One region of the Xanthomonas sp. AM6 genome, then DNA from elsewhere that is predicted to be linked to it. Evidence: predicted binding sites of a transcription regulator. Region 1 holds the regulator's gene; the other holds the start of a gene.
What was found. The regulator FliA, encoded in region 1, starts transcription of late flagellar genes. The targets are predictions, from matches to a motif close to TAAAGTTTNNCNNNCNNNGGCCGATAA.

Region 1 (15,877 bases):
GAACAGGCCCCGCAGAGTCAGGAACCCGGCGTGCTCACCGCCGCGGTGCGCAATGCGCTGGGCCGGTTCATCGTCCAGGAAATCGCCGGCATGTCCGCCGAACTGCCGGTGTTCACCCTGGCCCCGCAATTGGAACGTGTCTTGCAGGACTCTACCCAGGGCAACGGTGCCGCGCTGGAACCCGGCCTGGCCGAGCGGCTGCATCAGAGCCTGGCGGACTGCGTCAGCAAGCAGGAAGCGCGCAACGAACCGGCCGTGGTGCTGGTCCCGGCGCAGGTCCGCGCCGCGCTGGCCAGGCTGGTCCGCCACAGCGTCCCCTCGCTGTCGGTGCTGTCCTACAGCGAGGTACCGGAAGACAAGCGGCTGAAGTTGGTCGGGACGATCAGCTGACAGGCAGGGATTGGTGATTTGGGATTCGGGATTCGCAACAGCGCACCCCGCGAGCGGAGAGAGACAGCAATGAAACGATCGAAGACAACCAGAGCAAGGCGACCGGATGCCAACCGCGCAATGGCGGCCTCCGCGACCCATCCCCACTCCCCACTCCCGAATCCCGGTTTCCACCCATGAAAATCAAACGCTTCGTAGCTCCCGACATGCGCACCGCGTTCCGCATGGTGCGCGACGAGCACGGTCCGGATGCGGTGATCCTGTCCAACCGGCGCACCGACGAGGGCATCGAGATCGTCGCCGCCAGCAACTACGACGAGGCGCTGGTGCAGCAGGCGCTGGACGCGGTGCGGCCGGACGAGACGGCGCGGCTGCCGGTGTCGGCCGCCAATCCGGCGCCGCGTGCGGCCAAGGCCGGCGCCGCCGGCAACTCGGCGATGGCGATGATGGCCGCGATCAGCGATCGCCGCAGCGCCCCGGCCGCCGCGGCGACGCAGGCCGCGCCGGCGCGGCCGCTGACCCAGCCTGCCGCGATCGCCGCCTCGGCGATGCCGGCCGGCACCGCGCCGGCGCCGAGCCGGCCCGCTGCCGCGCCGCGTGCCCCCGCTCCCGCCTCCGCGCCGGCGCCTGCCGAATTCCAGATTCCCGAGGACGTGTTCCGCAACGCGCCGATCAGCGTGCCGATGCCGAGCCCGTTCGCCGCTGCGGCCTCCGCGTCCAGCGCCGCCGCCAGCGCCGCCGCGGTGCCGGCCTGGCTCGAAGGCATCGCCGCGGTCTCGCTGACCCCGGCGGCCGCCACGGCTGCGCCGGCCGCCGAGCCGGCGCCGGTCGCGGCCAGCGCCGGGATCCCGGCGCCGCCGGCCCTGGCGCCGGTGCCGAGCTTCCCGGCCATGCAGAACGACGAACAATTGACTCAGCTGCGCGACGAACTGGCGCTGATGCGGCAGATGATCGAGCGCGAGATGAACCGGCTCACCGACGAACGCCTGCGCGGCTCGCCGGTCCGCGCCCAGGCGCTGGAGCTGATGGACGACTACGGCTTCGACAGCGGCCTGACCCGCGACGTGGTCATGCAGATCCCGGCCGACCTGGAACTGCACCGCGGCCGCGGGATGATGCTGGGGCTGCTGTCCAAGCGCCTGCCGATCGCCGCGCTGGATCCGATCGAGGAAGGCGGCGTGATCGCCCTGATCGGCCCCACCGGCGCCGGCAAGACCACCACCATCGCCAAGCTGGCCTCGCGCTTCCTGGAACGCCACGCCGCCCGCGACGTGGCCCTGGTCACCACCGACACCATCCGCGTCGGCGGCCGCGAACAGCTGCACAGCTACGGCCGCCAGCTCGGCATCGCCGTGCACGAGGCCGACAGCGACGCCGCCCTGCAACAGCTGCTGGAGCGCCTGCGCGACTACAAGCTGGTGCTGATCGACACCGCCGGCATGGGCCAGCGCGACCGCGCGCTGGTCGGGCAGCTGCACTGGCTGCGCGCCTCCAGAGTGGTCCGGTCCTTGCTAGTACTTCCTGCCAATGCCCATTTCTCCGACCTGGACGAGGTGGTGCGCCGGTTCGCCGGCGCCGATCCGCAGGGGGTGATCTTGACCAAGCTGGACGAAACCGGGCGGTTTGGAAGTGCACTGTCGGTGGTCGCGGACCACCGGCTTCCCATCACCTGGGTGACCGATGGTCAGCGCGTGCCGGACGACCTGCACCGCGCCAACGCCGCCAGCCTGGTACTGCGCCTTGAAGATTTGCGGCGCGCTGCCGATAAGCCCTGTACTCCGGAGCAGAACCATGCCGTCGCGTGATTACGCCAATCTGACCAATGCCTTCCCCCTGTCGGCAACGCGCAGCGAACCGCTGGGCCCGGTGCGCACGATCGCCGTGACCGGCGGCAAGGGCGGCGTCGGCAAGACCAACATCTCGGTCAACCTGTCGATGGCGCTGGCCGACATGGGCAAGCGCACCCTGCTGCTGGACGCCGACCTGGGCCTGGCCAACGTCGACGTGCTGCTCGGGCTGACCCCCAAGTTCACCCTGGCCGACCTGGTCGCCGGGCGCTGCACCCTGGAAGAAGTGCTGATCGACATGCCCAACGGGCTGATGGTGGTGCCCGCCGCCTCCGGCCGCCGGCACATGGCCGAGCTGCCGCCGGCCCAGCACGTGGGCCTGGTCAACGTGTTCTCCGAGCTGCAGCGCGAGCTGGACGTGATGATCATCGACACCGCCGCCGGCATCACCGACAGCGTGCTGACCTTCTGCCAGGCCGCGCAGGACGCGGTGGTGGTGGTCTGCGACGAGCCGGCCTCGATCACCGACGCCTACGCGCTGATCAAGGTGCTGTCGCGCGAACGCGGCGTGGACCGGGTGCAGATCGTGGCCAACATGGTCCGCGACCTCAACGAAGGCCGCCTGCTGTACGACAAGCTGAGCCGGGTGTGCGAGAAGTTCCTCGGCGACGTGTCGCTGAACTACCTGGGCTGCGTGCCGCAGGACGACTGGCTGCGCCTGGCGGTGCAGCGCCAGCAGCCGGTGGTCAAGGCCTACCCGTCCAGCCCGTCGGCGCAGGCGATCGCCGAGATCGCCCGGCGCACCGCGCGCTGGCAGGCGCCGACCGTGCCGCGCGGCAACGTCGAGTTCTTCGTCGAACGGATCATCCAGCGGGGGGTCGCCGCATGAACGCCGCCGCCCAGTACCGCGCCGTGCAGCGCAACAGTTCCAACGACTACATCGCCCAGCATTCGGACCTGGTGCGGCGCATCGCCCACCACCTGGCGGCGCGGCTGCCGGCCAGCGTGGAGATCGACGACCTGATCCAGGCCGGCATGATCGGCCTGATCGAGGCCTCGCGCAGCTACGACGCCGACCAGGGCGCCTCGTTCGAGACCTACGCCTCGATCCGCATCCGCGGCTCGATGATCGACGAGATCCGCCGCGGCGACTGGGTGCCGCGTTCGGTGCACCGCCGCGCCCGCGACGCCGCCTCGGCGATCCGCAGGATCGAGCAGAGCACCGGCCGCGCCGCCGCCGCCAACGAAGTGGCCGCGGCGATGGACATGCCGCTTCCCGAATACCTGCGATTGATGGAAGATGCCGCGCGCGGCCAGGTGCTGAGCCTGGAATCGCGGGTCGAGGACCACGGCGAGCTGGACACCATCGCCAAGGGCGGGCCCAATCCGCAGCAGATGCTGGAACGCAGCGAATTCGGCCGCGAGCTGGGCAAGGCCATCGCGCAATTGCCCGAACGCGAGCAGCTGGTGCTGTCGCTGTACTACGAACAGGAATTGAACCTGAAGGAAATCGGCGCGGTGCTCGGTGTCAGCGAGTCGCGCGTCTGCCAGATCCACGGCCAGGCCACGGTACGGTTGCGCGGGCGCCTGAAAGCGTTCGAAGCGGCGGACGCCGGCCTGGAAGACGAAGAATAAGACCCAAGGGAGTTAGCGGTGAACAAGAACATGCGGATTTTGATCGTGGACGATTTCTCGACGATGCGGCGCATCGTCAAGAATCTGCTCGGCGATCTGGGCTTCACCAACACTGCAGAGGCCGAGGACGGCAACAGTGCCCTGGCTGCACTGCGCTCGGCGCCGTTCGAGTTCGTGGTCACCGACTGGAACATGCCCGGCATGACCGGCATCGACCTGCTGCGCAACATTCGCGCCGACGACAAGCTCAAGCACCTGCCGGTGCTGATGGTGACCGCCGAGGCCAAGCGCGAGCAGATCATCGAGGCCGCGCAGTGCGGCGTGAACGGCTACATCATCAAGCCGTTCACCGCGCAGACGCTGCAGGAGAAGCTGGGCAAGATCTTCGAACGCCTGGGAGCGACCGCCTGATGGAAGCCACCGCCGAACGCAGCGCCCTGATCGAACGCCTGCAAGGTGCGCTGGACGCACTGGAAAAGGGCGACGAAGCCGGCTGGCGCAGGGAAATCGACACCCTCGCCGCCTGGCGCACGCGGCCGATGATGCAGGGCCTGAGCCGGCTGGCGCGCGACCTGGGCCAGGCGCTGGGCGAACTGCCGACCGTGCCCACCGAGGCCGGCGAGCTGGACGACGCCTGCTCGCGCCTGGACCACGTGGTGGCGATGACCGAAGAGGCCAGCCACCGCACCCTGGACCTGGCCGAGGAATGCCGCGCGCTGGCCGAACAGCTGCGCGCCGGCGGCCTCACCGGCGACCAGGGCGAGATCCTCGACAAGATCCGCCACAACCTCACCGAGATGGCCCTGGCGCAGAGCTTCCAGGACCTGACCGGGCAGATCATCCGCCGCGTCGCGGCGATCGTGCGCCGCGTGCACGAGGGCTTCGGCGCGCTGGGATTGCCGCCGAAGGAAGAGAAGAAACCCGATGGCAGCCTGGCCGGCCCCGCGCTGGCCGGACTGGACCGTCACGGCGTGTCGCAGAACGACGCCGACGACCTGCTGTCCGGACTGGGACTGTAATGCCATGAGCGCCGTACCCGACGACATCGCTGCCGACTTCATCATCGAAGCCCAGGAGATCCTGGACCGGCTCGGCGAGCAGCTGGTGTCGCTGGAGCAGGCGCCCGAGGACAGCGACCAGCTCAACGCGGTGTTCCGCGGCTTCCACACGCTCAAGGGCGGCGCCGGCTTCCTGGCGATCAACGCCATGGTCGAGCTGTGCCACGCCGCCGAGGACACCCTGGGCCAGGCCCGCGCCGGTCAGGCCACGCTGCAGGCGCGGCACTTCGACGCCGCGCAGCAGTCGCTGGACTACCTGCAGTCGATGCTCGACGCGTTCGGCAGCGGCAACGAGCCGCCGCGCGCGCCGCCGCAGCTGATCGCGCAGTTCGCGACCAGCGGCGAGGAGACCAGCGCCCCGATCGCCGCGCCCGTCGCTGCGGCGCCGGCCAAGGCGCCGGCCGCCGGCGGCAACGGCGAGATGATCGACGACGAGGAATTCGAAGCGCTGCTCGACCAGCTGCACGGCGCCGCCGCGCCGAGCGCGCTGCCGGTCGCGGCCGCCGCGCCGCGTCCGGCACCGGCCAAGCCGGCCGCCGCGCCGGCCAAGGCCGCCGAACCCGAACACACCGTGCGCGTGGACACCAAGCGCCTGGATGCGATCGTCAACCTGATCGGCGAACTGGTGCTGTCGCGCAACCGGCTCAAGACCCTGCGCGTGCGCCTGCGCGACGAAGAACTGGACCGCGCGGTCAGCAGCCTGGACATCGCCACCGCGCGCCTGCAGTCGGCGGTGATGCGCACCCGCATGCAGCCGGTCGGCAAGGTGTTCTCGCGCTTCCCCAAGGTGGCGCGCGACGTCGCCCGCTCCCTGAACAAGGAAGTGGACCTGGAACTGATTGGCGCCGACACCGAACTGGACCGCAACCTGGTCGAGGCGCTGGCCGATCCGCTGGTGCACCTGGTGCGCAACGCGATCGACCACGGCATCGAGACCCCGGCGCTGCGCGAGGCCACCGGCAAGCCGCGCGGCGGCCACGTGCGCCTGTCGGCGCAGCAGGAAGGCGACTACGTCAGCATCGAGGTGCAGGACGACGGCGCCGGCATCGACCCCGAGCGCCTGCGCCAGAAGGCGCGCGAGAAAGGCCTGATCGACCCGGAAGCCGCCGCGCGCCTGACCACCGAGGAGTGCCTGCACCTGGTGTTCCTGCCGGGCTTTTCGACCAAATCCGAGGTCACCGACATCTCCGGCCGCGGCGTCGGCATGGACGTGGTGCAGTCGCGCATCCGCGAACTCAGCGGGCAGATCCAGATCCAGTCCGAACTGGGCCGCGGCAGCCGCTTCCTGATCCGCGTGCCGCTGACCCTGGCGATCCTGCCGACCCTGCTGGTGCAGGCCGGCGACACCGTCTACGCGCTGCCGCTGGCGCGCGTGGTGGAAGTGCTGCACGCGCCGAGCCGCTCGCTGGGCTGGTTCGACGGCCGCGCCGTGCTCGACCGGCAATCGCACACGCTGCCGCTGGTGGACCTGCGCCAGTGGCTGAACATCGAAGCGCCGCAGCTGCCGCTGCTGACCGTGGTGGTGCTGCAGGCCGGCGAATCGCGCATGGGCCTGATCGTGGACCAGGTCCGCGGCCGCGAGGAAGTGGTGATCAAGCCGCTGCCGCGCGCCCTGCGCGGCCTGCCCGGCTACGCCGGCGCGACCCTGATCGGCGACGGCCGGCTGGCGCTGATCCTGGATGTGGACGGCCTGAAGAGCTGAGGGGCCGGGATTCGGGAGTGGGGAGCGGGGATTCGCAAGGGCGGTCCCGGTGCGGAGCGTTTGCGTGGCGATCCGATGCCCGAAGTGCCATGGACGTGGCGGCAAGTTCAGTGGCTGTCTCGGTCGCGCTTTGCTGTAGGAGCGGCTTCAGCCGCGACGCCTTATCGGCAAGGCGTCGCGGCTGAAGCCGCTCCTACAGAAGGCAGCGCATTCGCCGATCTGCGGCTCGGCAGCCGACGGCCAGCCGCCTCGAATCCCAATCCCGAATCCCCAATCCCCAATCCCGGCCCCATCAAGTCCCTCCCCGCGCTGCCGATAGTTCCTGCATGGACAAACTCAGTCTCATTGGCTTGCTGTTGGCGATCGCCTCGCTGGTCGGCGGCAGCATCCTCAAGGGCGCCGGCATCTCGGCGCTGTGGTCGCCGGCCGCGTTCGTGATCGTGATCGTCGGCACCGTGGCCGCGATCCTGGTGCATACGCCGCCGGCGGTGTTCAAGCGCGCGTTCCAGATCGCCAAGTGGATCCTGCATCCGCCGGCCAGCGACCGGCAGGCGCTGCTGCAGCAGATCGTGGAGTGGAGCAACATCGCCCGCCGCCAGGGCCTGCTCGGCCTGGAGAACCAGGTCCAGCACCAGAGCGACCCGTTCGTGCGCAAGGGCCTGCAGATGCTGGTGGACGGCGTGGAGCCGGAATCGATCCGGCACATGCTGGAGATCGACCTCGACGGCCAGGAGCACTGCGACCTGGCCGCGGCCAAGGTGTTCGAAGGCATGGGCATCTACGCGCCGACGCTGGGCATCATCGGCGCGGTGCTGGGCCTGATCGCGGTGATGAAGAACCTCGCCGACCCGAGCAAGCTCGGCCACGGCATCGCCGCCGCGTTCACCGCCACCATCTACGGCATCGCCTCGGCCAACCTGCTGTTCCTGCCGATGGCCAGCAAGCTCAAGAGCGTGATCAAGCACAGCAGCGGCGAGCGCGAAATGGTCATCGAAGGGCTCATCGCCATCGCCCAGGGCGAGAACCCGCGCAACATCGAATCGAAACTGGCCGGCTTCTTGCATTGACCCGACCACTATGGCCCGCAAGCACCAGCACGAAGATCACGTCAACCACGAGGCATGGGCCATCCCCTATGCCGACCTGATGACGTTGCTGCTCGCCTTCTTCGTGGTGATGTACGCGCTGTCCACGGTCAACGAGGCCAAGTACCGGGTCATGGCCGACGCGATGAGCACCGCCTTCGGCGGCGCGCCGCGGACCATGAGCCCGGTGCAGGTCGGCGAGCGCCTGATGCAGGGCCAGGGCGGCGCGCGCCCGACCCCGATCAAGTCCAGCCCGGCGCTGTCCCTGCCCGACCCGAACCGGCTGCCGTCGGCCTCGCCGCTGCGCGCGGCCAGCGCATTGCGCGACGAGGAACAGCTGCGGCGCGCGCAGCGCCAGCTCGACGGCATCGCCGACCGGCTCGGCGCCGCGCTGGCGCCGCTGATCGACAAGAAACTGATCAGCGTGCGCCACGCCGGGCTGTGGATCGAGGTGGAGATCAACAGCGACATCCTGTTCGGCTCCGGCTCCGCGTCGCTGGACCAGAGCGCCCGCGCCACCCTGGCGCAGCTGGCGCAGGTGCTGGTGCCGGTGCCCAACGGCGTGCGCGTGGAGGGCTATACCGACAACAGCCCGATCGCCACCTTGCAGTTCCCGTCCAACTGGGAGCTGTCGGCGGCGCGCGCGGCCAGCGTGGTGCACCTGTTCGCCGACCAGGGCCTGCAGCCGTCGCGGCTGTCGATGATCGGCTACGGCGAGTTCCGCCCGCGCGCCGACAACGACACCCAGGCCGGCCGCAACGCCAACCGCCGCGTGGTGCTGGTGATCCTGGCCGATGCCGGCGGCGCCGAAGCCAACGGCATCGACAGCGGGCGCAGCGCGGCACCCATCACCGCGGCCGCCGCCCCGGCGCCGCAGGACCGATTCAGCAATGCCGGCACCGCGCCGGCGACCCCGACCTACCCCGCCGCGGCGGCTGCCGGCACTGCCGGCGCGCCCCGCGCCGTACCTGCCGCAATTGAAGGAGTGAACTGATGCGCATCTGGGCGATTGCCAACCAGAAGGGTGGCGTGGGCAAGACCACGACCACGCTGGCGCTGGGCCGTGGCCTGGCCATGCTCGGCCACCGGGTGCTGATGCTGGATCTCGATCCGCACGCCTCGCTGACCCGCGCCTTCGACGTGCCGCAGGACCCGCCGCCGAGCGGCGTGCTCGACCTGTTCTCGACCCCGCCGGGCGAACTGGCGGCGCTGGCCCGCGACAGCGCCATCGAGCGCCTGAGCTACGTCTGCGGGCAGACCGCGCTGGCCACGCTGGAGCGGCGCAGCGCCAACCAGCCCGGGCTCGGCCTGGCGCTGCAGCAGGCCATGGCCCGCCACGTCGGCCAGCACGACTACATCCTGCTCGACTGCCCGCCGACCCTGGGCCTGCTGATGATCAACGCACTGGCCGCGGCCGACCGGGTGATCATCCCGACCCAGGCCGAGCCGCTGGCGCTGCACGGCCTGGCCAGCATGGTCCGCACCGTGGACATGGTCGAGCGCTCGCGCCGGCGCCCCCTGCCCACCTCGATCCTGCCGACGCTGTTCGACAAGCGCACCCGCGCCGGCAACGAGACCCTGCGGCAGATGCAGGACAGCTACGGCGAGCGGGTCTGGGAAGACGCGATCCCGGTCGACACCAAGATCTGCAACGTCAAGGCCTTGACGGTCGCCGGCGTGCCCGGCGACTACCCCGGCCGCGGCCTGGCCGCCTACCGCCGCGCGCTGGAATGGCTGGTCGCCAGCGACGCCACCCCGATGGAGCAGGCCGCATGAACACGCCCGGGGTCATCGACGACTATCTGGAAGGCCTGCTGCACGACGTGATCGCCGAGGAGCAGAACGAACGGCAGGCAACGCTCGCCGCCGCCAGCGCGACGGTGCCGGCGGCGCCTGTCGCCGAGCCAGCCGTACCCGCCGGCCCGACCCCGGAACAGATCGCGGCCGCGGTGCTGGCCGAAGCCGATTCCGACCCGGCCCTGGCCGGCATCATGTCGCAGCAGGCCCTGGCGCCCGCGCCCGCCGGCCCGACCCCGGAAGAGATCGCCGCCGCCGTGCTGGCCGAAGCCGACTCCGACCCGGCCCTGGCCGGGATCATGTCGCAGCAGGCACTGGCGCCCGCGCCGGCCGGCCCGACCCCGGAAGAGATCGCCGCCGCCGTGCTGGCCGAGGCCGACTCCGACCCGGCCCTGGCCGGCATCATGTCGCAGCAGGCCCTGGCGCCCGCGCCCGCCGGCCCGACCCCGGAAGAGATCGCCGCCGCGGTGCTGGCCGAAGCCGACTCCGACCCGGCCCTGGCCGGCATCATGTCGCAGCAGGCCCTGGCGCCCGCGCCGGCCGGCCCGACCCCGGAAGAGATCGCCGCCGCGGTGCTGGCCGAAGCCGACTCCGACCCAGCCCTGGCCGGCATCATGTCGCAGCAGGCGCCGCCCGATGCCGAACGCCAGGCCGACCTGGAAGTGGTCGCGGCGATGGAGATGCAGCGCACCCCGGTGACCCCGCGCAACCTGGCCGCCGACGATGACGCCGCCGCCGCGCGCGCGGTCAAGCGCCCGCCGATGGCGGTGCCGCCGGAGCGCCGCGCCGAGGCCGAACGCGCGCAGGCCGCCGGAGCGCAGGCCGGCGGCGCGCGGCTGCCGCCCAACCTGCAGGCGTTCATGGCCCCGAGCGTGGCCCACGAAGCCTCCCCGCACCAGCGCCGCGCGCCGGACCGCAGCACCCGCTGGCTGCGCTTGCGCTGCGGCGAACAGGCCTATGCGCTGGAACTGCTGAAGGTGCAGGAAGTGGTGCTGCCGGTGCCGCTGCTGGCGCTGCGTGGCACTCCGCCGGCGATGCTGGGGATCATGAACCTGCGTGGCCAGGTGGTGCCGGTGATCGACCTGGGCATCCACCTGGGCGCCGCCCCGATCGAGATGGACATGCTGACCCGGGTGGTGGTGCTGGAAGAGAACGGCGAGACCCTGGGCCTGCGCGTGTCCGCGGTCGAGGACGTGGCCAGCCTCACCGACCAGCAGATCGAACCGCCGGACAATGCCCGCATCTGCCGCATCTCCAACCACCTGTTCCGCGGCGTGGCGCGGCTGGCGCAGCAGCCGATGATCCTGCTCGACGCCGAGCAGCTGCTGCACTGACGCGCAGGGCGCGTCGACCCGGCCGGCACGCCCGCGCTCCTGTCTCGGCGCGCCGCGGGCAGGAACACGCATGCCGATCGGCGCGCCTGCCAGGGGCGCCGTGGCCGCGCCGGGCGGCTGCCGGGGCCGGTCGCGGCCACCGATCGCGCCACGCGCGCCGCGCGCGCCACGGCACCGCGGCGCGGCGACTGCCAACCCCGCCGCACTTTCCCGATGCGCCGCTAAAGCTTCCCGCGCATTGGCCGTTATCTGCGATAGAACCATTCGTGCGGAGCAATGATGAGCACAGTCACCCTTGGCGAAGATCTCGGCATCGAGACCAGCGCCGACCTGAAACAGCGGCTGACCCCGTTCCTGGCGTCGGCCGAGGAACTGCGACTGGACGCCGGCGAGGTCCGCCGCATCCACACCGCGTCCGTGCAGGTGCTGTGCGCATTCGTCGATGCACGCCGCCAGGACGGCAAACGCACCGTCTTCGAAGCCTGCAACGACACGTTCCGCGACGCGGCACGCCTACTGGGGGTCAGCGAATCGCTGGGCCTTCCCGCAACCCCTGACAACCTGAAATCTGTGGAGAACGCCGCATGAGCGCACGTATCTTGGTGGTGGACGATTCGGCGTCGATGCGCCAGATGGTCGCCTTTGCCCTTACCTCGGCCGGTTTCGCGGTGGAGGAAGCCGAAGACGGCCAGGTCGCCCTCGGCCGCGCCCAGGGCCAGCGCTTCAACGCGGTGGTCACCGACGTCAACATGCCGAACATGGACGGCATCTCGCTGATCCGCGCGCTGCGCCAGCTGCCGGACTACAAGTTCACGCCGATGCTGATGCTGACCACCGAGTCGGCGGCGGACAAGAAGTCCGAGGGCAAGGCCGCCGGCGCCACCGGCTGGCTGGTCAAGCCGTTCAACCCGGAACAGCTGATCGCCACCGTCCAGAAAGTCCTGGGCTGATTCCCTCTCCACCCTTTTTCCGGATTCCCCGCCCATGAGCATGGACCTGCAACGTTTCCACGCCACCTTCTTCGAGGAAAGCCGCGAAGGGCTGGACGCGATGGAAGCCGGACTGCTGTCGCTGGAAGAAGGCAACCGCGATCCCGAAACGATCAACTCGGTGTTCCGCGCCGCGCACTCGATCAAGGGCGGCGCGGCCACCTTCGGCTTCGAGGCGATGGCCGGGCTGACCCACGTGCTGGAGACGCTGCTCGACGAACTGCGCTCGGGCAAGCGCGACGTGGAAGCGCACGCGATCGATGCGATCCTGGGCTCGGTGGACGTGCTGCGCGCGCTGCTGCGCGAAGCCGAGCACGGCACCCTGGCCGATCCGGTCGCGGTCAAGGCCGTGCACGACCGCCTGCAGCAGGCCTTGAACGGCACCGCCGGCGCCGCGCCCGCGGCGACCCCGGCCGCCAACCAGCCGGCCGAGCCGGAAGCCTGGCAGATCGGCTTCACCCCGGCGCCGTCGCTGTTCATGAGCGGCAACGACCCGCTGCGCATCATCCGCGAACTCGAACACCTCGGCCCGCTGCAGATCGCCTGCCGCAGCGGCCGCCTGCCCGGCTTCAACGACCTCGACCCGCTCGAGGCCTATCTGGCGTGGGACCTGGGCCTGGTCGCCAAGGTGCCGCGCAGCGCGATCGAGGACACCTTCGCCTGGGTGATCGACGACTGCGAACTGGACATCCGCGCGGTGCCGCCGCCGAGCCTGGCCAATGCGCCGGCACCGGTGCTGGCGCAGGCCCCGGCCAGCGCCACCGCCGCGCCAGCCGCCGCCGTGGCCGCCAACGCGCCGGCCGGCAATGCCGCCGCCGCGCACGAAGCGGAAAGCTCGATCCGGGTCAGCGTCGACAAGGTCGATGCGCTGATCAACCTGGTCGGCGAACTGGTCATCACCCAGGCCATGCTCAAGCAGGTCTCCGGCGACCTCGACCCGGCCCATGCCGAACGCCTGTTCGCCGGCCTGGACCTGCTCGAACGCAACACCCGCGACCTGCAGGAAGCGGTGATCGGCGTGCGCATGCTGCCGGTGGACGCGGTGTTCCGCCGCTTCCCGCGCCTGGTCCGCGACCTGTCCAGCCGCCTCGGCAAGCAGGTGCGGCTGCGCACCATCGGCGAAGGCACCGAACTGGACAAGGGCCTGATCGAGAAGATCGCCGATCCGCTGGTGCACCTGGTGCGCAACTCGATCGACCATGGCTTGGAAATGCCGGAAGCGCGCCGCGCCGCCGGCAAGGACGAGACCGGCACCATCACCCTGGCCGCCTCGCACCAGGGCGGGCACATCGTCATCGAGGTCAGCGACGACGGCGCCGGCCTGAACCGCGAGCGGATCCTGGCCAAGGCCGCCGAACGCGGCCTGAGCGTGCCGGACAACCCGACCGACGCGCAGGTGTGGGACCTGATCTTCGCCCCCGGCTTCTCCACCGCCGACGCGGTCACCGACCTGTCCGGCCGCGGCGTGGGCATGGACGTGGTCCGCCGCAACATCCAGGGCCTGGGCGGCGAAGTGCAGCTGGAAAGCAATTCCGGCCGCGGCACCCGCGTGCTGATCCGCTTGCCGCTGACCCTGGCGATCCTGGACGGCATGACCGTGTCGGTCGCCGGCGAGACCCTGATCCTGCCGCTGGCCTACGTGCTCGAAGCGCTGCAGCCGCAGCCCGACGACATCCGCACCATGGCCGGCGAAGGCCGGGTGCTGCGGGTCCGCGGCGAATACCTGCCGATCCTCTCGCTCAGCGATTCCTACGGCTACGGCCGCACCGAGCAGAGCGATCCGCTGGTGGTGGTGGTCGAGGCCGACGGCCAGAAGATCGCGCTGGAAGTGGACGAACTGGTCGGCCAGCAACAGGTGGTGGTCAAGAACATCGAGAACAACTACCGGCGCATCGGCGGCATCTCCGGCGCCACCATCCTCGGCGACGGCCGCGTCGCGCTGATCGTGGACATCGGCGGACTGGTGCGTTCGCTGCGGGTGCCGCAAGCGGCCTGATCGCGTTCCACCCCGCGCCGCCTCGTGCGGCGCGACAGCAACCACAAGCCCCGGCAGCGATGCCGGGGCTTTTTGCGTTCTGCAGCGCAAGCGCGCCCCGCGCATGCAGGCACGCGGGAAGAGAGAAGCAGCGTCGTCCGCCATGCGCCGGTCGATGGCGCAACGAAGGCAGTCGCGGGCATCGGCCTGTCGCAACGCAACGGCGCAGCGCAGCGGACGGTTCTCCCGGATCGCCTCAGACCGTCGGACGATCAGCGAGTTCGGGAGGCCCGAACGGTGCCGCGACCTCATCGAAGCCTGTATCAACCGGTTTCTCCCCAACCATTGGCCTAGCCTATCTATTGAAATCAATAAATCGATTGAACATAACGATTCCGGCGCCGTTACAGAGGACATGGATCGCAGCGGCATCGCCGCGCTGCGGTCTCCTTCGCTAACCCGTTCCTCAACTCCGGGATCCAACGATGAAGACCAAGAACCTGCCCTTGTCCGCCCAGCTCGCCTTCGGCTTCGGCGCCGTCGTGCTGGTACTGCTCATCGTCGGGGCGATCAGCCTGCGCAGCCAGTTCCAGCTCAACGACGCGGTCGCCATCAACGAGCACACCTTCAAGGTGCTGGCCACCGGCCAGGGGATGCAGGCCAATGCCCTGAACGTGCAAACCAGCAGCCGGGGCTATCTGCTGTCCGGCAACAAGGACTACCTGCAGCCGTTCGCGCTCGGGCAGGCCGGCTTCGAAACCAACTTCGCCGAGGCCAGGCGCCTGACCGCGGACAATCCGCGGCAGCAGGCGCGTCTGGCGCAGTTGCAGTCCGCGTATCGGGAACTGCTGCAGGCCGAGCAGCACATCATTGCCCTGCGTGGGCGGCCCGATAGCCAGCAACAGGTGCTGGCCGTGTTCGGCGAAGGCCGCGACCGCAAGGCGATGGGCACGATCCGCGCGCTGCTGGGCGCGTTTGCCGAAGAGGAAAACGGTTTGCTGGCCAAGCGCAGCCAGCAGTTGGCGCTGGTGCGCGCGCAAGGCAAGTGGTCGGTCCTGCTCGGCAGCCTGGTCGCGGTGCTGGTCGCGGCCGGCATGGGCCTGCTGATCCGGCGCCAGTTGCGCAAGCGCCTGGGCCTGGCGATCGGGATCGCCGACGCCATCGCCTCGGGCAAGCTGGACAACGACATCGATACCCAGGCACGCGACGAGACCGGGCGCCTGCTGGCCAGCATGCGCATCATGCAAGACCAGCTGAGCGCGGTCCTGGCGGCGCAGACCGAAATGGCGCAACGCCACGACGCCGGCCAGATCAGCTACCGCATGGACGAGGCCGCGTTTCCCGGCGACTACGGGCGCATGGTCCGCGACAACAACGCACTGGTCGCGGCGCATATCGCGGTGAAGATGCGCCTGGTCCAGATCATGGGCCGCTACGCGATCGGCGACCTCAGCGAGGACATGGACACCCTGCCCGGCGAGAAGGCGCTGCTGACCCAGACCATGGATACGGTCAAGCAGAACCTCACCGCGATGAACGGCCAGATCAGCCAACTCGCCTCCGCCGCGGCGGCCGGCGACTTCAGCGTGCGCGGCGACGCGCAGCGCTTCCAGTACGACTTCCGTGCCATGGTCGAGAGCCTCAACCAGCTGATGGCCACCGCCGACGGCAACCTCGACGCGCTGTCCAAGCTGCTGCAGGCCATCGCCGCCGGCGACCTGAGCGTGCGCATGCACGGCGAGTTCCAGGGCGTGTTCGCGACCATGCGCGACGACGCCAACGCCACCGCCGAGCAACTGGCCGCCATCGTCGGCCGCATCCAGACCGCCGCGGCCAGCATCAACGGCGCGGCCAGCGAGATCGCCGCCGGCAACGACGACCTGTCGCGCCGCACCGAGCAACAGGCGGCCAGCCTGGAAGAGACCGCCGCCTCGATGGAGGAACTGACTGCCACGGTCAAGCAGAACGCCGAGCACGCGCGCCAGGCCAACCAGCTCGCGGTCGGTGCCGCGTCGGTCGCGTCGCAGGGCGGCGACGTGGTGAGCCAGGTGGTGGCGACGATGAGCGGCATCGAGGCGTCCTCGAAGAAGATCGCCGACATCATCTCGGTGATCGACGGCATCGC
Region 2 (15,877 bases), 500 kb from region 1:
AAGGACGTGCTGGCGCAGCTGGCGCCGCGCGCCACGGTCGAAGGCTGGGTCGCCGCCGACCTGGCCAAGGAATTCGGCGAGCTGGAATACCAGACCATGCGCGGTTCGGTGCTGAGCACCAAGGTGCGCATCGACGGCCGTGCGCTGGACACCGTGCGTCCGATCAGCGTCAAGGCCGGCGTGCTGCCGCGCACCCACGGCTCGGCGCTGTTCACCCGCGGCGAGACCCAGGCGATCGTGGTCACCACGCTGGGCACCGCCCGCGACGGCCAGGTGATCGATGCGGTCAGCGGCGAGTACAAGGAAAACTTCCTGTTCCATTACAACTTCCCCCCCTACTCGGTGGGCGAGTGCGGCCGCTTCGGCGCGCCGAAGCGTCGCGAGATCGGCCACGGCCGCCTCGCCAAGCGCGGCGTGCTGGCGGTGATGCCGAGCATGGAAGAGTTCCCGTACACGATCCGCGTGGTCTCGGAAATCACCGAGTCCAACGGTTCCTCGTCGATGGCCTCGGTGTGCGGCAGCTCGCTGGCGCTGATGGACGCCGGCGTGCCGGTGAAGGCGCCGGTCGCGGGCATCGCGATGGGCCTGGTCAAGGAAGGCGACGACTTCGTGGTGCTGTCGGACATCCTGGGCGACGAAGATCACCTGGGCGACATGGACTTCAAGGTCGCCGGTACCGCCGAAGGCGTGTCCGCGCTGCAGATGGACATCAAGATCGAAGGCATCACCGAGGAGATCATGAAGCAGGCCCTGGCGCAGGCCAAGGCCGGCCGCCTGCACATCCTCGGCGAGATGGCCAGCGCGCTGACCACCCCGCGTTCGGAGCTGAGCGACTACGCGCCGCGCCTGCTGACGATCAAGATCCACCCGGACAAGATCCGCGAAGTGATCGGCAAGGGTGGTTCCACCATCCAGGCGATCACCAAGGAGACCGGCACCCAGATCGACATCCAGGACGACGGCACCATCGTCATCGCCTCGGTCAACGCGATCGCCGCGCAGGCCGCCAAGGCGCGTATCGAGCAGATCACCTCGGACGTGGAACCGGGCCGCATCTACGAAGGCAAGGTCGCCAAGATCATGGACTTCGGCGCGTTCGTCACCATCCTGCCGGGCAAGGACGGCCTGGTGCACGTGTCGCAGATCTCCAGCGACCGCGTGGAGAAGGTCAGCGACGTGCTGAAGGAAGGCGATCTGGTCAAGGTCAAGGTGCTGGAAGTCGACAAGCAGGGCCGCATCCGCCTGTCGATGAAGGCCGTCGAGGAAGGCGAGGGCGTGACGGCCGAGTAAGCCGGCCGCGTCAGCGCTGCACCAAGGAAAAAGCGGGCTTCGGCCCGCTTTTTTTTGCGCGGGAGGGGGCGGGCCCGTGGGATGCCTGGATGCGGCGGCAGGCCACGATCCCCTGTAGGAGCGGCTTCAGCCGCGACCGAAGCGTTCCCGGTGAATGCACGGTCGCGGCTGAAGCCGCTCCTACAATGTCGATCCAGATGCCTTGATGAGGTTTGCCGCGCGCTCTCGGGTTTATGGGCGGCGCGGGCGAGAGTGCGCATCTCGGCTTGGCGATCCAGCTACCAAGAGGCGAGGAGCGGTGTGGGAGCGACTTCAGTCGCGACGGGCATTGGCGGTACAGCCCGTCGCGACTGAAGTCGCTCCCACAACATCGTGCCAGCCGCAACGCCCCGGCCACGATGCCCGGCCGGAACGCCCTGGCAAGGCTGGCAGCGGACTCAGGCCGGCCCGTCGTCGATGGCCGGATACCGCGCCAGGTGCGCCGACAGCGGGCCCGGATGCGCCAGCTGGTAGCCCTGGCCGTGGCGCGCGCCCAGCGCCTGCAGCGTAGCCAGTTCGCTCTCGGTCTCGATGCCTTCGACGATCACGCTGGCGTCGGTCTCGGCGGCGAAGGACAGGATCGCCAGCGCCAGCCGCTGCCGCCGCGGCTCGGCGTCGATGCCACGGGTCAGGGTCAGGTCCAGCTTGATGATGTCCGGCGACAGGTGCAGCAGGTGGCGCAGGCTGGCGAAGCCAGTGCCGGCGTCGTCCAGGGCGATGCGCAGGCCCTGCCGTTGCAGCGCGCCGATGTGCGCGGACAGGCGCGGGTAGTCCGGCGCCTGCAGCTGCTCGGTGATCTCCAGCACCACCCGCGACAGGTCGTGGCCATGCAGCAGCGCCTCCAACTGCGGATGCAGCAGGGTCTGCGCGGAGACGTTGATCGCCAGGTACAGCGGCGCCGGCAGCTGCGCCAGCAGGTCCAGCGCCTTGCGCGCGGCGGCCAGTTCCAGCTCCAGCGCCAGCCCGACCCTGCTCGCGTCCTCGAACCAGCGCAGCGGCGGCAGCGTGGGATTGGACGGGAACCGCGACAGCGCCTCGACCCCGACGATGCGCTGCGAGGACAGCGCCAGCACCGGCTGGGTCACGATCTGCAGGCGCTCGTTGGCGATCGCCTCGCGGATCCGCGTGGCGATCGCCGCCTTCTCGCGGAACGCGTGTTTCTCCGCGTTCTGGCGGCGCGCGATGTCGGTCTGCAGCGCGGCGCGATCCATCGCCAGCGCCAGCGTCGCGCCGACCAGCGTGGCCAGCATCTCCAGGGTGCGCACGTCCTGCGGGGTGTAGCTGCAGCGGTACGGCGACATCACCTTGAGCACGCCGATGCCGCGCTCGCCGTAGCGCAGCGGCACCACCAGCATCGAGCGCAGGCCGACCTTGCGGCAGGCGGCCAGGTTGACCCGCGGGTCCTCTTCCGAATCGTCGCACTGCAGCACCTGGCCGCTGCGCATGCACAGCCCGGACAGGCTGCCGTCGCTGGGCAGGCGTAGGCCCAGGTGCTGTTCGGCGACGCCGCTGGCCGACCAGTACAGCATGTCGTTGCCGTCGCGCATCTCCACCACCGCGCCGGTGGAGCGGGTCAGCTCCTGCGCGCGGCGGGTGACCACGTCGACCACCTGCAGCGGGTCGCTGCCGGCCGCGGCGATCTCGCCCTGGGCGAGGATGATCCGCGACAGCAGCAGCGCGTCCTCACTCATCGCCGAGGCGACGGGAGCATGCCCGGCAGCGGCATCGCCAGGGCGCTCGATCCGGTCCGAAACGTCGGGTGGCTTGATCATGTCCGGATCATGCGCCCAGGCGTCGGCGCAGAGCAATCGGGAACGCCCGGGCGCGCTCCACCGGGCACCGAATCGCGGCCCGCGTCACGCTGCGCCGCCGCGCCGCGTGGCGCGCGTCAGCCGCCCGCGCCGTTCCTGCGCGGCTTGCCGTACAGGCTGCGCAGCTCGTCCTTGGCCTGCTCCAGCACTTCGCGGCGCTGCGCCGGCAGCTGCTTGCCTGCGCGGTTGATGTAGAAGGTCAGCATCGACATCGCCGAGCGGTAGGGACCGGTGCGGCGGCGCGCGCTCTGGTCGGCGGAGTGCTTGAGCGAACGGGCGATGGACACCGGATCGTCGCGTTCGAACACGCTGGGCGTGAGCTCCAGCGCATCGCTGCCGTCGTTGACGCGCTGGACCCAGTGGGCGGTGGAAACGTTCGGGCTGCTGTGTGCCATTGACGATGCTCCTTGGCGGGTGACGAGTGGAACGGAGGCGTTGCTGCAGGATTTCCGCGGCGCCCGCTGCAGGCGGTGCGAGGAAACGGCGATCTGCGCCGATGCATGCGCTGTGCGCATGCCGGCCGGTGACGTGGGCGAACGCGGCGCCGCGTTCGGGGATGCAAGGCCAGCGGAGCGCATGCATTGGCCGCGCAACGCTGGCGCGAGCGCGCAGGCATGCGGGGCGAATGTCCGCCGACGCCGACGCTGCTGTTCGACCATGCTGCCATGCCGCATGCAGGACTCCCCGAGCGAGTACCAGGTCCGTTGCGCCGATCCTGGGGGCGCAAACGTGACGACATCGACAACATAACCGCGCATCCCGGGGCATGTGGTAGACAGTGCGGTTTTCGATGAACGATTAACCGGAAAAGCCCTGGAAAACAGCCGCGCCGCGCGTCCGCGCTTGAACCGGACTGGTAACGTCACCACCTCCTGTTGCGTACGCCGTTGCCGCGGTTGTCGCGTGAGACAATCGAACGGTTCCGCTTCCGCCGCCCTTGCATCCGCCGGCAAGGGCGCGCGCCGCAGGAGACCGCATGTCCTTCGTGCAAGCACGCTTCCATCCCGCCGTCGCTCGCTGGTTCGAGCGCCGTTTCCCCGCGCCGACGCCGGCGCAGGCGGCCGCTTGGCCGGCGATCCAGGCCGGGCGGCATACGCTGGTGGCGGCGCCGACCGGCTCCGGCAAGACCCTGACCGCGTTCCTGGCCGCGCTCGACGCGCTGCTGCGCGAAGGCCTGCGCGACGGCGCGCTCGCCGACCGCACCCAGGTGCTGTACGTATCGCCGCTGAAAGCGCTGTCCAACGACATCCAGCTCAATCTCGAAGCGCCCCTGGCCGGCATCCGCGCCGAACTGGCCGCGCTCGGCTTGCCCGACGTGGAGATCCGCACCGCGGTGCGCACCGGCGACACGCCGCAGCGCGAGCGCGCGCAGGCGCGGCGGCGGCCGCCGCACGTGCTGGTGACCACGCCCGAATCGCTGTACGTGCTGCTCGGCTCGGTCTCCGGCCGCGACACGCTGCGCCACGTGCGCACGGTGATCGTCGACGAGATCCACGCGCTGGCGGCGAACAAGCGCGGCAGCCACCTGGCGCTGTCGCTGCAGCGCCTGCAACAGCTGTGCGCGGTGCCGCCGCTGCGCATTGGCCTGTCGGCGACGCAGAAGCCGATCGACGCGGTCGCGCGCTTCCTGGTCGGCAGCGCGGCGGTGCACGACGGCCAGCCCGATTGCGAGATCGTCGACATCGGCTACGCGCGCGCCCGCGACCTGGCGCTGGAGGTGCCGCCGACGCCGCTGAGCGTGACCATGTCCGCCGACCAGTGGCAGCAGGTGTACACGCGCCTGGCCGAACTGGTGCGCGCGCACCGCACCACGCTGGTGTTCGTCAACACCCGGCGCATGGCCGAACGCGCGGCGCGGCACCTTGGCGAACTGCTCGGCAACGACGCGGTGGCGGCGCATCACGGCAGCCTGGCGCGCGAGGCGCGGCTGCTCGCCGAGCAGCGGCTCAAGGCCGGCCAGCTGCAGGTGCTGGTCGCCACCGCGTCGCTGGAGCTGGGCCTGGACATCGGCGACGTGGACCTGGTGTGCCAGCTCGGCTCGCCGCGTTCGATCGCCAGTTTCCTGCAGCGCGCCGGGCGCTCCGGCCACGCCGTCGGCGGCACGCCGAAGGCGCGGCTGTTCCCGCAGTCGCGCGACGACCTGGTCGAATGCGCGGCGCTGCTGGACTGCGTGCGCCGCGGCGAACTGGATGCGCTGCACATGCTCGACGCGCCGCTGGACGTGCTGGCGCAACAGCTGGTCGCCGAGGTGGCGTGCCAGGAATGGGACGAGGACGCGCTGTACGCGCTGGTCCGCGGCGCCTGGCCGTACGCGACGCTGCCGCGCGAGCGCTTCGACGCGGTGCTGCGGATGCTGAGCGACGGCTTCAGCACCCGGCTCGGCCCGCGTGCCGGCTACCTGCACCGCGACGCGGTGCATCGCCGCGTGCGCGAGCGGCGCGGCGCGCGCATGGCGGCGCTGACCTCCGGCGGCACCATCCCCGAGACCGGCGACTACAGCGTGCTGCTGGAGCCGCAGGCCGAGACCATCGGCACGGTCAACGAGGACTTCGCGGTGGAGAGCCTCAGCGGCGACGTGTTCCAGCTCGGCAACGCCAGCTACCGCATCCTGCGCGTGGAGCCGGGCCGGGTGCGGGTGGAAGACGCGCGCGGCGCGCCGCCGAACATCCCGTTCTGGCTCGGCGAGGCGCCCGGGCGCAGCGACGAGCTGTCGGCCGGCGTGTCGCGGCTGCGCGCGCAGCTGGAGCAGTGCCTGGAGCAGGGCGGCGCGGCGCAGGCGCTGGCCTGGCTGGGCGGGGACCTGGCGCTGGACGCCGCCGCCGCGCAGCAGTTGGTCGACTACCTGGGCCGCGCCCGCACCGCGCTGGGCGCGCTGCCCACGCAGCAGTGCATCGTGCTGGAGCGCTTCTTCGACGACAGCGGCGGCACCCAGCTGGTGATCCACAGCGTGCACGGCAGCCGCATCAATCGCGCCTGGGGCCTGGCCCTGCGCAAGCGCTTCTGCCGCACCTTCAATTTCGAACTGCAGGCGGCGGCCACCGAGGACGCGATCGTGCTGTCGCTGTCGACCCGGCACAGCTTCGCGCTGGAGGAGGTCGCGCGCTATCTGCACAGCGCATCGGCGCTGGACGTGCTGGTGCAGGCGCTGCTGGAGGCGCCGCTGTTCGGCGTGCGCTGGCGCTGGAACGCCACCAATGCGCTGGCATTGCCGCGCTTCACCGGCGGGCGCAAGGTCGCCCCGCAGCTGCAGCGGATGAAGTCCGAGGACCTGCTGGCCACGGTGTTCCCGGACCAGGTGGCCTGCGCCGAGAACCTGGTCGGCGAGCGCGAGATTCCCGAACACCCGCTGGTCGCGCAGACGCTGCACGACTGCCTGCACGAGGCGATGGACAGCGACGGCTGGCTGCGGCTGCAGCGCGGCATCGAGGACGGCAGCGTGCGCGTGCTGGCGCGCGACCTGGCCGCGCCGTCGCCGCTGGCGGCCGAGGCGCTGGACGCGCGGCCGTACGCGTTCCTCGACGACGCGCCGCTGGAGGAGCGCCGCACCCAGGCCGTGCACAGCCGCCGCTACCAGGACCCGGACAGCGCCGACGACCTGGGCCGGCTCGACCCGGAGGCGATCGCCGCGGTGCGCGAGGAGGCCTGGCCGCAGCCGCGCAGCCGCGACGAGATGCACGAGGCGCTGGTCGCGCTCGGCGCGCTGGACGCCGCCGAAGCCGCCGCGCACGAGGCCTGGCCGGCGTGGCTGGCGGAACTGGCCGCCGATGCGCGCGCCACCCGGCTGCAGGGCGTAGGAGACGACGGCGCCGCGCTGTGGGTCGCGGCCGAGTCGCTGGCGCTGGTCGCGCCGCTGTATCCGCAGGCCGAGGCGCAGCCGCGCATCGCCGTGCCGGAGGGCTATGCGATCGACGACTGGCAGCGCGACGGCGCGCTGCGCGAGCTGCTGCGCCTGCGCCTGGCCGCGCTGGGGCCGGTGAGCGCGGCGACACTGGCGGCGCCGCTGCGGCTGCCGCTGCGCGAGGTGCAGGCCGGCCTGCTGGCGCTGCAGCGCGACGGCTACGTCCTGCCCGGCCGCTTCAGCGCCGACGCCGCTGCCGACGAATGGTGCGAGCGCCACCTGCTGGCGCGCATCCATCGCTACACGCTGGGCCGCTTGCGCCGCGAGATCGAACCGGTGGCGCCGCGCGACTACGCGCGCTTCCTGTTCCGCTGGCAGCATCTGGACGGCGAAGGCCGGGTCGCCGGCGCGGAGGCGCTGGCCAGCGTGCTGGCGCAGCTGGAAGGCTTCGAGGCGCCGGCGGCATTGTGGGAAAGCGAGCTGTTGCCGGCGCGGGTGCGCGATTACGCCCCGGCGTGGCTGGACGAACTGTGCAGCGCCGGGCGCACGCTGTGGACGCGGCTGCGCCCGGCCGCGGCCAGCGTGGGCGGCGCCGGCTCGCTGCGCAGCACGCCGATCCTGTTGCTGCCGCGGCGCAGCGCCGCGCAGTGGTCGCGGTTGCTGCCGGCCGCGGCCGCGCCGGCCGCGCTCGGCTCGCGCGCGCAGAAGGTCGCCGACTACCTGGACGCGCACGGCGCCTCGTTCTTCGACGAGATCGCCGACGCCACGCGGCTGCTGTCCACCGAACTGGAAGAGGCGCTGGCGGACCTGGTGGCCGCCGGCCGCATCCATTGCGACAGCTACGCCGGGTTGCGCGCGTTGCTGGTGCCGGCCTCCAAGCGGCCGTCCGCGGTGTCGCGGCGGCGGCGCCGGGTGCCGTTGTACGGCATCCAGGACGCGGGACGCTGGGCGCTGCTGCGCACCGCCACCGACGGCGCCGCCGCGACCGCGCGCGGCGAGGCCATCGAGCACCTGGCGCGGACCCTGCTGCGCCGCTACGGCGTGGTCTGCTGGCGCCTGATGGAGCGCGAGGCGGCGTGGCTGCCGCCGTGGCGCGAGCTGCTGCGCGTCTACCACCGGCTGGAGGCGCGCGGCGAGATCCGCGGCGGGCGTTTCATCAGCGGGCTGTCCGGCGAGCAGTTCGCGCTGCCCGAGGCGATCGGCCTGCTGCGCCAGGTGCGCCGGCAGCCGCACGACGGCGCCTGGTTGTGCGTGGCCGCCGCCGATCCGGCGAACCTGCTCGGCGGCGTGCTGCCGGGCAACCGGGTGCCGCGCGTGCCCGGCGCGCGGGTGCTGTACCGCGACGGCGTGCCGATGGCGACCTGGGTCGCCGAGCGTTTCGAACCGTTGCAGGAACTGAGCGCCGCCGACAGCGCGATGGCGCGGCAGCGGCTGACCGAACCGGCAGCATCAAGCACACGCGACGCCATCGCTGCGATGCTCGCCAGCCTGAGCTGACCGCGCCACGGCAGGAGCGGCTGGCTGCTGTCGCCGCCCGGAGACGCCGCGGTGCTTGAACGTCGGTTCCTTCACGTATTGTCTACAATTTGTTGTGGTGCAAATCACCGTTTTTTCCGCGACGTCGGGGCGGAAATTTCCCGTTGAGGACAAGTGCGGCATGCGGCGCGGGTGCGCGCCGCGCCCGTCGCCTATGCGATGACGTCCGCCCAGAAAGGCTCCGTCCGTGTTCAGCGCACGTCCGCAGCACTTGCCTGTGTGCTCAATTCCGCAGTTGCGATGGCGATTAAAGGCGACTTGGGGAGCGCCGATAGCTTTCACGCAACGAGCGACAGCGCTACGACAGGACATCGCTGCGTTACGCACATCGATGATCGTTCCCGGCCCAGGTGGGTGTAGCGGGAAGGACATCCGGGCGCGCCGTGTCGGGCGCGATCGTTACCAAACAATCGGGGAAAGACACCATGTTGGGCAATATGAAGATCGGTATCAGGCTTACCTGCGCGTTCCTGATCGTGGCCGCCATCGGCGCCTGCATCGGCGCCATCGGCATCCGCAATTCCGGACGCATCAACCACTACGCCACGCTGTTGTACGAGCGCGAGCTGCTCGGCGTGTCCAATATCAAGGAAGCCAACATCAACCTGATCTACGCAGGCCGCGCGCGCTCCAACCTGCAGTTGGCCACCACGCAGGAAGAACGCGCCAAGCACCTCGCCAGCATCGACAAGTACACCGCGAGCATGGTCGATTACATGACCAAGGCGCGCGCCTCGATGGACGGCCCCGAGGCCAAGGCCACCCTGGCGCGCTTCGACGAAGCGTGGAAGGTGTACCTGGCGCGCCGCGGCGCGTTCCTGGAGAAAGCGACGCAGCAGCCGCTGCAGGACGCCAATCCGGAACTCATCGCGTTGTCCACCGCCGCGCGCAGCGCCTCCGACGACGTCGACGCGCTGATGACCGAGCTGGCCAAGATGAAGGAAGCCAACGCGGCGGCCGCGAGTACCGAGACCAATGCGATCTATACCAGCGGCGCCAAGGTGCTGACGGCCATCATCGTGGTCGGCGTGCTGCTCGGCGTGTGCCTGGGCTTCTTCATCAGCCGCAGCGTGACCAAGCCGATCGGCAAGGCGGTGGATGCCGCCAATGCGCTGGCCGACGGCGACCTGAGCGTCGTGATCGAAACCACGTCCAAGGACGAGGCGGGGCAGTTGCTGCTGGCGATGCGACGCATGGTCGAGAAGCTGCAGCAGGTGGTCGGCGAGGTCAATGCCAGCGCGCAGACCCTGGCCGGCGCCTCGGAGGAGGTCAGCGCCACCGCGCAGTCGCTGAGCCAGGCCTCGACCGAGCAGGCCGCGGGCGTGGAGGAAACCAGCGCATCGCTGGAGCAGATGACCGCCTCGATCGGGCAGAACACCGAGAACGCGCGTATCACCGACGGCATGGCCGCGCAGGCCGCCAAGGAAACCGTGGAAGGCGGCGAAGCGGTGGTCGCCACCGTGGCGGCGATGAAGCAGATCGCGCAGAAGATCGGCATCATCGATGACATCGCCTACCAGACCAACCTGCTGGCGCTGAACGCGGCCATCGAGGCGGCGCGCGCCGGCGAGCACGGCAAGGGTTTCGCCGTGGTCGCCGCGGAAGTGCGCAAGCTGGCCGAACGCAGCCAGGTCGCCGCGCAGGAGATCGGCGAAGTCGCCGGCTCCAGCGTCGAGCTGGCGGAGAAGGCCGGACGCCTGCTGGAGACCATCGTGCCCAGCATCAAGAAGACCTCCGACCTGGTGCAGGAAATCGCCGCGGCGTCGCAGGAGCAGTCCTCCGGCGTGGCGCAGATCAATTCGGCGGTGGTGCAGCTGAGCCAGACCACGCAGCAGAACGCCACCGCGTCCGAGGAACTGGCCGCGACCGCCGAGGAAATGAGCACGCAGGCCGAGAACCTGCAGCAGTCGATGGCGTTCTTCCGCCTGGGTCATGGCCATGGCGAGGCGCCGCGCCTGCCGCGCGCCGCGGACAAGCCCGGCGTCCGGGCGGTCGTCGGTCGCGTCGAGCCCAAGCGCGTGCGCCCGCGTGCGCCGCAGCCGGCCTATGCGATGGCGGCCGGTCCGGACGAATCGCAGTTCGCCAGCTTCTGAGGAGCACGCCATGCGCGCACAACTTGGCAATGCCGCGGCCGCGCCGCCGGACGCGGATCCGGCGGTGGCGTCGCTGCCGTCGCAGTTCCTGACCTTTCAGCTGGAACAGGAGCTGTTCGGCCTGAACATCGTCGGCATCCACGAGATCATCGAATACCGCGCGCCGACGCCGGTCCCGACCATGCCCGCCTGCGTGCGCGGCGTGATCAACCTGCGCGGCGCCGTGGTGCCGGTGGTGGACCTGCAATTGCGGCTCGGCCGCGCGCCCAGCCGCGTCACCCGGCGCAGCTGCATCGTGATCGTGACCGCCGAAGACGCCGGCACGACCCAGGCCTTCGGCCTGCTGGTCGATGCGGTCAGCGAGGTGCTGGACATCCCGGCGCAGCAGATCGAGGCGGCGCCGTCGTTCGGCGGCGGCATCCGCCAGGAGTTGCTGCAGGGCATGGGCAAGCTGGAGGGCCGCCTGGTGATCCTGCTGGACCGGGCGCGCCTGCTGCGCATGGACGAGATCGCCGGCGCTGCGCTGCAGGCGGCGGCCTGAGCGAAAGAGGGTGGCCGCTCCATGGCAACCGCGCCGGCACTGCGCGCGGGCGCCAGTGTGCACCTCGCGCGCCCTGTTCGCAGGCAGCGAGGCGCCACGCCAGCTGCAGCGAAGACCCGCGCCGTGATATGCGCATCACGGCGGCCCCGCTAGTGTTTCCGGGACAGGGCATCCGCCCACAGCGAGGTCCGGACCATGGCAGACAAAGACACGCAACACGGCAAGCAGCAAGGGATCCAGGAAGGCCAACAGGACCGGGCGCAGGACGAGGTGGCCAAGCAGCGGTCGGGCCGGGAGGACGAGAAGCTGCGCGAAGCCCACGAACGCGGGCCCAAGTCCGGCGGCGACCAAGCGGCCGGCTGAGCCGTCCGCAGGCTGCCTGGGCCGCGGTGCGGCGGCGTGCGCGCAATGGCGCGCCGCTACCCAGCAGGCGCCGTCCGCAGACACAAAAAAGCCCCGGAGGCGACTCCGGGGCTTTTCGTCTGAAGAAGTGGTGGAGCGGAAGGGGATCGAACCCTCGACCTTCGCATTGCGAACGCGACGCTCTCCCAGCTGAGCTACCGCCCCACATCAGACGCATAGTCTAACTGGCCCGGGGCGTGCGTGCCAAGAGGGCGATGCGGCCCGCGCGTCTGGCCGCTGGCGCTCGCGGTCGCGCACGCACGGCTGCGCCACTAGCGCTTCGCGCAGGCCGCGGCGGTGCGCGCAGGTGGCGGCACGCGCACGCTCGACGACAAGGCGCGCTTGGCCGGGCGTGCGCGCCCGATGCTGACGCGTGCCCCTCGGGCACCCATACGCGGCAACCTGCAGACCGCTGGCGTGAAGGCGGAAATGCACGCCCGTATTCCGGCAGCCGGCGGGGAGAGTCGATATAATCGTGGGCCGAAATCCTCGTCAGACGGTTTCGTCGTTCCGGATGAGATATTCCGTCCGTTCCAAATCTTTTTATCCACGGGTCCTTGAAAAATGACGGAAGTTCGCAACTTGCAACAAATCGCCGAAGCCAAGGCCAAGCTGCAGGAAGAGATGCGCAAGCTGGAAGAGCAGGAGAAGCAGGCGCGCGAAGGCGAGACCAGCGCCGCGCATGCCAACGTGCTGTCGCTGCTGGAGCAGTTCGCCGAGTTCTTCAGCGCCAAGCAGCGCAACGAGATCGCCGCCTACGTGACCAGCGCCGCGCCGAAGCCCGCCAGCGCCAAGTCCGCCGGCGGCCGCAGCGAGGTCAAGCCGAAGTACCAGCTGCCGCACACCGGCGAGACCTGGTCCGGCCGTGGCCGCACGCCGAAGGCGTTCGCCGCGTGGGAAGGCACCGCCGCCTACAACGAATGGAAGGCGCGCCACCCGGACCTGAAGTTCCCGCTGGTCAAATACTGATCGGTTTACTGATCGGTCGCAAAAAGGCCAGGGGTTTCCTGGCCTTTTTTATGGGCGATGGTTTTCAGGCGGTGTCGCGCTTTCGCTGTGAATAAGCGGGCGAGGGCACGCGATAAACGGAATACGCTGCATGCCGGAAGGCTTACTCGCCGGCATGTCGGTGGTTGTGGCGCAAACGTCCGACACCGCGCTGTGAGACTGAGTCGTTCCAATCTGATCGCGCCAGCGCGGGACCAGCACGCCTGGGCGAAGACGGATCCTGCGCCCCACAGCTGCGAATGCGCCGCGGCCGCTCACCACCTTGCGTCTGTCCGGGCGACCAGACCCTGTAGGAGCGACTTCAGTCGCGACGGGCTTTACCGGTAGAGCCCGTCGCGACTGAAGTCGCTCCTACAAACGCTTTCGCTGACTTTGCCTGAGCCGACGCCTAGCCAGCGCTGCCCAGCAGCGGCTGCAGCGTCGCTTCCAGTTCGCGGCGGCGCCAGCCGGCCAGCGGTTGCGGCCATTGGCCGCTTTCCAGCAAGGCTTCCAGGTGCTTGCGCGAGGCCAGCAGGCCGTCGGGCAGGCCCAGCTCGGCGCTGCGGGCGGACACCGCGTCCTGCAGGCGCTTCAGCGCCGCCTTGTTGTCGTCGCTGGCGGCCAGCGCCAGCGGCGCGTCGGCTTCGTCGGGCAGTGGCGTGGTCAGCGCCTGCCACAGCGCCTCGCCGAGCTTGCGCGGGGCCTTGGGATGCTTGTCCAGCAGCGCCTGCAGGCCGTGGCGGTCGTCGGGCGGAAAGCGCGCCAGGGTGGCGGCCAGTTCGTTGTCCAGGATCCAGCTGCGCGGCTTGTCGCTGTGCCGGGCCTGCACGTCGCGCCAGCGCAGCAGGCGCAGCAGGCGCTGCTGCGCCGGCGGATCCATGAACTGCGCTGCGCGCATGCCCAGGTGCGGCCAGCGCTCGCCTTCGTCGTGCTCGACGGTGCCGAGCAGGCGCTCGCCGTCCTCGTGCAGCCAGGCGCTGCGGTCCAGCGCCTGCAGCCGTTGCTGCAGGGCGTCGTGGATCGCGAACAGGTGGCGCACGTCGTCGGCGGCGTATTCCAGCTGCGCCGGCGACAGCGGACGGCGCAGCCAGTCCGAGCGGGTCTCGCCCTTGGCCAGGTGCACCCCGGTGATCTCCAGCACCAGCTTCTGGTAGCCCATGCCCGCGCCGATGCCGGCCAGGCCGGCGCCGATCTGGGTGTCGAACAGCGGCCGCGGCAGCGCGCCGCAGGCGCACTTGAACGCGACCAGGTCTTCGCTGGCGCTGTGCATGACCTTGAGGATGGCGGGATCCGACAGCCACGGCGCCAGCGCCTGCGGCATGCCGGGGATCAGCGGGTCGATCAGCAGGATCTCGTCGGCCACCGCCATCTGCACCAGCGCCAGCTGCGGCCAGTAGGTGCGTTCGCGGACGAATTCGGTATCCAGGCCGATCCTGGCCGGGCGCTGCGCCAGCCGCTCGGCCAGCTCGGCGGGTTGCTTGATCCAATAGGGCACGTGGTTTCCGTCGAATGCAGGGTTTGCTCAGGCAGGCGAGAATAGCCTAACGTCGGCCCGCCGGCCGCACGGACGCCGATGGCGCGAACGCCGTCGCAAGGCCAATGTCGTTGGGAGGATGCGTGCGCACGAGCGGTTCTGCGATTGCCTGGGCCCTGCTGGCCGCGCTGCTGGGCGGCTGCACCGGGCAGGCGCCCGCGCCTGCGCCGGCTCCTGCCGGGCCGGCGCCGCAGGCCAGGGCCGCGGCGGCCAAGCCGGCGCAGGCGCCCAGCGTCACCATCGGCGGCGAGGATGCCGCCGAGACGGTGGCGCGCTGGCAGCCGCCGCTGCCGACGCTCGATCGCGCCGATCTGGCCCAGGCGCGGCGCGATGCCGCGCGCGCTCTGGCCGACGACCGCCTGTTCGAGGACGCGCAATCGGCGATTCCGCTGTACCTGGCGATCCGCGCGCTGGCGCCGCAGGACCGGGTGGCGCGCGACGGCCTGCGCAAGGCGCGGCTGCGCCTGCTGCAGCTCGGCGATGCGTTGTTGCAGGCCTCGGAGCAGCAGGAGCAGGCGCTGGAGCGCGCCGGCCGCATCGCGATGGTGGCGCTGTCGCTGGATGCCGACGATCCGGCGGTGCGGCGCCTGCAGCAGCGGGTGGAGATCGCGCTGCGGGTGCTGGCCTACAACCGCGCCGGCGAGGAGGATCTGCGCGCCGGCCGGCTCGGCGAGGACGGCAACGGCGCGCTGGCCAATTTCCGCGAAGCCCTGCAGCTGGACGCCGACGATGCGCGCGCGCGGCAGGGCGTGGCGGCGGTGGAGAGCGCGGTGATCCGGCGCGCCGAGGCGGCCGCGGCGGCGTCCGATTTCGCCGCCGCCGGCAGCTGGCTGGCGCGCGCCGCGCGCATCCGCGACGGCGCCGCCACCGTGCACGATGCGCGGGTGCGGGTGGAAGGCGTGCGCACCGCGCGCATCGCCGGCCTGCGCGATGCCGGCCTGCGCGACCTGGCCACGCCAGCCGGGCTGAAGGCCGCGCGCGAGAAGCTGGGCGAGGTGCTGCGCATCGCCGACCCGGGCGACCCGGTGGCGGCGATGCTGCGCGAGCGCATCGACCTGGCCACCCACTACGGCAGCTTCCGCCCCGGCCAGGTGTTCACCGACGGCATGAGCAGCGGCGAGCGCGGGCCGCAGATGATCGTGGTGCCGCACGGCGGTTTCCGCATGGGCGCCAGCGCGACCGAGCCCGGCGCGGTGCCGGCCGAGCAGCCGCTGCACTACGTGCGCTTCGAGCGCGGCTTCGCGATGTCGATTACCGAAGTCACCGTGGCCGAGTTCCGCCGTTTCGTCGAGGCCAGCGGCGCGCGGCCGCGCGCGACCCGGCGCGGGCATTCGATCGTCTACGACGAGCGCAGCGGCAATTTCGTGCGCCGCAGCGGCACCGACTGGCAGTCCGACTACAACGGCGCGCGCGCCGCGCCGAACAGTCCGGTGATGCACGTCAGCGTGCGCGATGCCGAAGCCTATGCGGCATGGCTGTCGCAGCAGACCGGGCGCCACTACCGGCTGCCCAGCGAGGCCGAGTTCGAATACGCGCTGCGCGCCGGCAGCCGCGGCCGCTACCCGTGGGGCAACGCCGGCGTGCCGCCGCGCGGCGCCGGCAACTTCACCGGCGGCGGCGACGTCTCGCCCAGCGGCCGGCACTGGAACAACGCCTTCGTCGGCTATGCCGACGGCTTCTGGGGGCCGGCGCCGGTCGCCAGCTTCAAGGCCAATGCCTGGGGCCTGCACGACATGGGCGGCAATCTCAGCGAGTGGGTCGCCGATTGCTGGCATTCCAGCTACCGCCGCGCGCCCGCCGACGGCA

Region 2: the regulator FliA is predicted to act here: its motif matches at 8,763-8,789, upstream of OCJ37_RS12855 (methyl-accepting chemotaxis protein).

The regions. Positions count from the first base shown of each region.
Region 1 covers NZ_CP106869.1:2,561,478-2,577,354, forward strand. The annotation lists gene flhA (flagellar biosynthesis protein FlhA) at 1-390, shown strand, start outside; gene flhF (flagellar biosynthesis GTPase FlhF) at 567-2,195, shown strand; gene OCJ37_RS10795 (MinD/ParA family ATP-binding protein) at 2,182-3,066, shown strand; gene OCJ37_RS10800 (RNA polymerase sigma factor FliA) at 3,063-3,812, shown strand; gene cheY (chemotaxis response regulator CheY) at 3,831-4,223, shown strand; gene OCJ37_RS10810 (protein phosphatase CheZ) at 4,223-4,831, shown strand; gene OCJ37_RS10815 (chemotaxis protein CheA) at 4,836-6,572, shown strand; gene OCJ37_RS10820 (flagellar motor protein) at 6,899-7,639, shown strand; gene motD (flagellar motor protein MotD) at 7,650-8,651, shown strand; gene OCJ37_RS10830 (ParA family protein) at 8,651-9,433, shown strand; gene OCJ37_RS10835 (chemotaxis protein CheW) at 9,430-10,788, shown strand; gene OCJ37_RS10840 (STAS domain-containing protein) at 11,068-11,376, shown strand; gene OCJ37_RS10845 (response regulator) at 11,373-11,738, shown strand; gene OCJ37_RS10850 (chemotaxis protein CheA) at 11,773-13,773, shown strand; gene OCJ37_RS10855 (methyl-accepting chemotaxis protein) at 14,238-15,877, shown strand, end outside.
Region 2 covers NZ_CP106869.1:3,056,794-3,072,670, reverse strand. The annotation lists gene pnp (polyribonucleotide nucleotidyltransferase) at 1-1,290, shown strand, start outside; gene OCJ37_RS12870 (sensor domain-containing phosphodiesterase) at 1,728-3,101, opposite strand; gene OCJ37_RS12865 (DUF3175 domain-containing protein) at 3,218-3,535, opposite strand; gene OCJ37_RS12860 (DEAD/DEAH box helicase) at 4,117-8,475, shown strand; gene OCJ37_RS12855 (methyl-accepting chemotaxis protein) at 8,940-10,607, shown strand; gene OCJ37_RS12850 (chemotaxis protein CheW) at 10,618-11,148, shown strand; gene OCJ37_RS12845 (hypothetical protein) at 11,344-11,511, shown strand; tRNA gene OCJ37_RS12840 (tRNA-Ala) at 11,640-11,715, opposite strand; gene OCJ37_RS12835 (H-NS histone family protein) at 12,115-12,519, shown strand; gene rnd (ribonuclease D) at 12,947-14,032, opposite strand; gene OCJ37_RS12825 (formylglycine-generating enzyme family protein) at 14,137-15,877, shown strand, end outside.